DNA from 2 places in the Ruminiclostridium josui JCM 17888 genome. Region 2 is predicted to be linked to the other one. Evidence: a T-box and tRNA genes for the amino acid it is inferred to sense, from the RefSeq annotation. Region 2 holds a T-box; the other holds one or more tRNA genes.
The links. The T-box of region 2 lies ahead of serS (serine--tRNA ligase). A T-box ahead of a tRNA ligase gene usually reads a tRNA of that ligase, here a tRNA-Ser.
Positions count from the first base shown of each region.

Region 1 (2,210 bases), 600 kb from region 2:
CTTTTTCAGTTGCAGAAAAGAATGACCTTGGGAGACTTTACGGACTTCTTCCCATAAGCCGAAACAATATTGTAACTGGGAAGTACCTGTTTATAATTATACAAGGAATAGTCTTAAATGTATTAGGGGTATCGGCAAATGCTATTATGTTGACTACTTTAAAAGTAAATTTTACATCTGGTGATATTTTAATCGGCATTAGCATAGGCCTGTTAACTTACTCATTCTTTACTGCAGTACAGCTGCCATTCTTCTTTAAATTTGGAGGTATAAAGGGAAGATTCTTTGCATTCCTGCCTTTTCTAGGAATTTTCTCAATAAGTGAAGTAGCAAAAAGAATGAGTCCTGATAAACTAGAAGAATTATCTTCTATAGCAATATTAAATAATCCGTATGGAATATTTATATTTAGTATCTTATTTGGTGTACTTTCCTACTGTATATCTATAGGTATATCACAAAGAATATTTTGCAGATTGGAATAAAATAAAGTACCGGGCTGCATGAAATTATGTTCTGTTACCGCAACCCGGTCAAAAGGATGTATAGGACAAAGAAGTAGAGGGTGGCGTCCAAAAGGGCAAGTTCCTACTGATACACATTTGCTGTGCCATTAATAAGCATAACTTAAAATTATGACTATTTTATTGAAATTTTGTGAAGAAATTATGTCAGGAAAAAGGCTTGAAACCGTTTAGGTTTACGTGTACAATATTACATGTATTCCGTGGAGAAGTACCCAAGTGGTTGAAGGGTCCGCACTCGAAATGCGGTAGGCGGTTAATAGCCGTGCAAGAGTTCAAATCTCTTCTTCTCCGCCAAAAAGGTAGTAGATTTTATTATTAAATCTGCTACCTTTTTTGTTTTTGGGGCTGTTACGCCATTGCAAAAATATTTTTGAAAATCTTTAAATTAGGGGTTGAAGTATAACTAACACTTTGCAGAATATATATCGGGCCCTCGATGGAAAATTTATATGGAGGTTCAGATAATGAACAATATAAAAGTAAAGAGAGCAGTGATTTTGGTTTTGAGAATACAGAAATACAAAGACTGTGGACAAAAGTAGATGTGCGAAATATTGCATCCTGTAGAATGCTGGAGAAGTGTGGCTACACTAAGGAAGGTCTAATCAGACAAGGAAAAATGGTAAATACATGGTGTGACTATTATATATATGGAATTCTTTCCTCTGATATGAAGCCGAGATAAGTTAGGGATAAAAAAAGAATATGCCACACGGTTTTAATGCCTGTATGCCATATTCTTTCTGAAGTTTGCGCATGTAACGCATATGAAATTAAGACCTTCCTATCTGGATTATTTTGGGTGGTAAGCCAAAATAAAAAATACAATAAACTTGGCTAAATGATTCTGAAGTACGCAATATTTATAATATTTACAAAGTCATATTAAAGTAGAATGAATAATCTAAATGAATTTACGTCGTTCAAGTGAAAATAAAATCGGGATTATACTTAACTGAGGTATAATTTTTATATTCTGACTTGAGTCTTTTTACCCAGCTTTACTAGATGTCATAACCAAGGATGCTTCGCTGGATTATGCGGCATTGCAAATGTTTTTAGCAACTTACCGCCCGACGATAATACACTCTGCAATATGGGGTTCTAATGATCACCTTATCCTTCTTTAATATTTTGCTGCAAAAACTATGACTATCTTTGTGTGAAAAAAATAACATCGCATATTACATATTAAATATGATTAATCCTTACCACCCAAAATAATCCAGATAAAGAAAATCATATATCATAGCTAATTTAAATATCTGCAAATGAGAAATTACAAATACAATCCATAATTATATGTTTTGTTTATAGTTTCCACTGATACACCATTTACCACAGCCTGATAAGTAGTAACCAACCTGTATGAGTATCCGTGATCTACAATGCATGTTCTGCTTAAAGCACCATAGTATGTATAAGAGATTTCTGTAAAGGTCTCCTGAGTTACCCAACTACCATTTTGGTATTTTTGAAGCTTTGCGACTATTATTACCTCTGTTATGTTTGGAGTTGCTCTTATAGAGGAAGAACAAGTCGCAACACCATTGGATATACTTACATTTTCCGATGTAGAACTTATATACAGATTTAAAGGCTGAGTTATTATTTCTATGTTGTCTGACTCAACTGATGCATATATCGTATTAGCCGACACAGGTATCACCAAGGAAAATACAC
Region 1 is NZ_JAGE01000001.1:2,057,809-2,060,018, forward strand. It holds gene K412_RS0109615 (ABC-2 transporter permease) at 1-485, shown strand, start outside; tRNA gene K412_RS0109620 (tRNA-Ser) at 730-821, shown strand; gene K412_RS0109625 (GNAT family N-acetyltransferase) at 964-1,212, shown strand; gene K412_RS0109630 (hypothetical protein) at 1,807-2,210, opposite strand, start outside.
Region 1: it encodes a tRNA-Ser, which carries the amino acid that the T-box ahead of serS (serine--tRNA ligase) is inferred to sense. The anticodon was not compared.

Region 2 (2,210 bases):
GCTTACAGACTACTACCATTTCCTGTTTTTCAAACTGATGTATTCTGTAAACTCCTCTTTCTTCTATACCATGAGCTCCTTTTTCCTTTCTGAAGCATGGTGAATAGCTTGTCAGAGTGTGAGGCAGTGATGCTTCAGGAATTATGGTGTCTATAAACTTTCCTATCATTGAATGCTCACTTGTTCCAATCAAGAACAAATCTTCACCCTCTATTTTGTACATCATGGCTTCCATTTCAGCAAAGCTCATAACCCCAGTTACAACCTCGCTACGTATCATAAAAGGAGGTATACAGTAAGTAAAACCACGGTCTATCATAAAATCCCTAGCATATGAAATTACAGCAGAATGTAGTCTTGCAATATCCCCCATCAAATAGTAGAAACCGTTTCCTGCAACCTTTCTGGCACTATCTAAATCAATTCCTTTTAACTTTTCCATTATTTCAGTATGATAAGGAATCTCAAAGTCAGGTACCACCGGCTCGCCATAACGCTGAACTTCTACGTTTTCACTGTCATCCTTTCCTATAGGAACACTAGGGTCAATTATATTAGGAATGGTCATAAGGATTTTCTTTACTTTCTCTTCAAGCTCATTTTCTTTTACTTCTAAAGCTGCCAAACGTTCAGATTGAGCTGTAACCTGCTGCTTCATTTCCTCTGCCTCAGCCTTTTTACCCTGAGCCATAAGTCCGCCAATCTGCTTTGAAATCTTATTTCTGTTGGCTCTTAAAGTTTCTGCTTCTTGCTTTGTGCTTCTCAGCTCAGAATCCAAAGCGATAACCTCGTCAACTAACCCAAGCTTTTTATCCTGAAATTTATTCCTTATATTCTGCTTTACAATTTCGGGATTTTCTCTGACAAATTTTAAATCTAACATCCTTGTTCCTCCTGTATTAAATATTATAGTTTTTACAAAATAAATAAAATCAAAAAAACCTTCCAATCCCATATAACAATGGGACGGAAGGTATCCGCGTTGCCACCCAAATTGCCGATAAAAATTATCGACCTCTCGACAAAAGTACTATAAAGGGTACCAACCTCTCGATTCGTCACCGACAGCTCCAAAAGTGGATAGACTCATTTTCTCACCGATTTTCACCACCCATCGGCTCTCTTCAGAAAAAAATAAATCATAGCTTTTATTATCGCTGTTTTTTGATATTTTGATATATTATTTTCTATTATATATATATTTATTCCAGTTTTCAAGTATTCATGCTGTTTTAATCAACCACTTCACATTCACGCATTGCAAGAATTGTCTGCTGTATAAGGTAATCCAATTCCCATCCCAGTAATTCTGCACCACGCTCTATAACCTCTCTAGAACATCCAGCTGCAAAATTGGATGTCTTATATTTTTTCTTAACTGATTTAACTTCAAGATCCGAAACACTTTTTGAAGGCCTCATAAGTGCCACAGCGCCAATAAGTCCTGTTAGCTCATCTACTGCATAAAGAACCTTTTCCATTTGATGTTCTGGCTTGATGTCCACTGTGAGTGCATATCCATGACTTGCAGTAGCGCGAATAATCCTGGGATCTATTCCTCTTTCCTTCATGATTTCCTGCTGCTTTATACAGTGCTCCTCAGGATATTGCTCAAAATCCAAATCATGGAGTAAACCCACAATTCCCCAGAAATCCTCTTCCTCCGAATAACCCAACTGCCTTGCAAAATATCGCATAACACCTTCTACAATCTGTGCGTGCTTCAAATGAAAAGCATCCTTGTTATACTCTGTAAGAAGCTCCCACGCTTTTTCCCTTGTTATTGTACTCATATCTACTCCACCTCTTAATGTTCTTAATGTAAAATATAAATATATTATAGTCTATTTACAGCCGCTTCAAGCTGTAGAAAAGCCTTTTCCAGTATTACTCTAGGGCAGGCAATGTTTATCCTTTGAAAGCCTTTTCCCTCTTCCCCAAACATTGTCCCACCGTCAAGCCACAGCTTTGCATCTCTTACTATAAGTTTTTCAAGCTCTGCTTCAGTTAACTCAAGCTCCCTGAAATCCAGCCATACCAGATAAGTTCCCTGTGGCTCCACAAGCTTTATTTTATGCAGTCTTTCTGCAAGAAAATTTCTTACAAAAGACAAGTTTCCAGCAAGATAAGCCTTTAACTGCTGCAGCCATTCATGGCCATACTGGTAAGCTGCCTTGCAGGCGACAATTCCCATAGTATTAATCTGGCCA
Region 2 is NZ_JAGE01000001.1:1,454,557-1,456,766, forward strand. It holds gene serS (serine--tRNA ligase) at 1-883, opposite strand, end outside; T-box leader at 960-1,164, opposite strand; gene K412_RS0106925 (hydrolase) at 1,233-1,793, opposite strand; gene K412_RS0106930 (MalY/PatB family protein) at 1,838-2,210, opposite strand, start outside.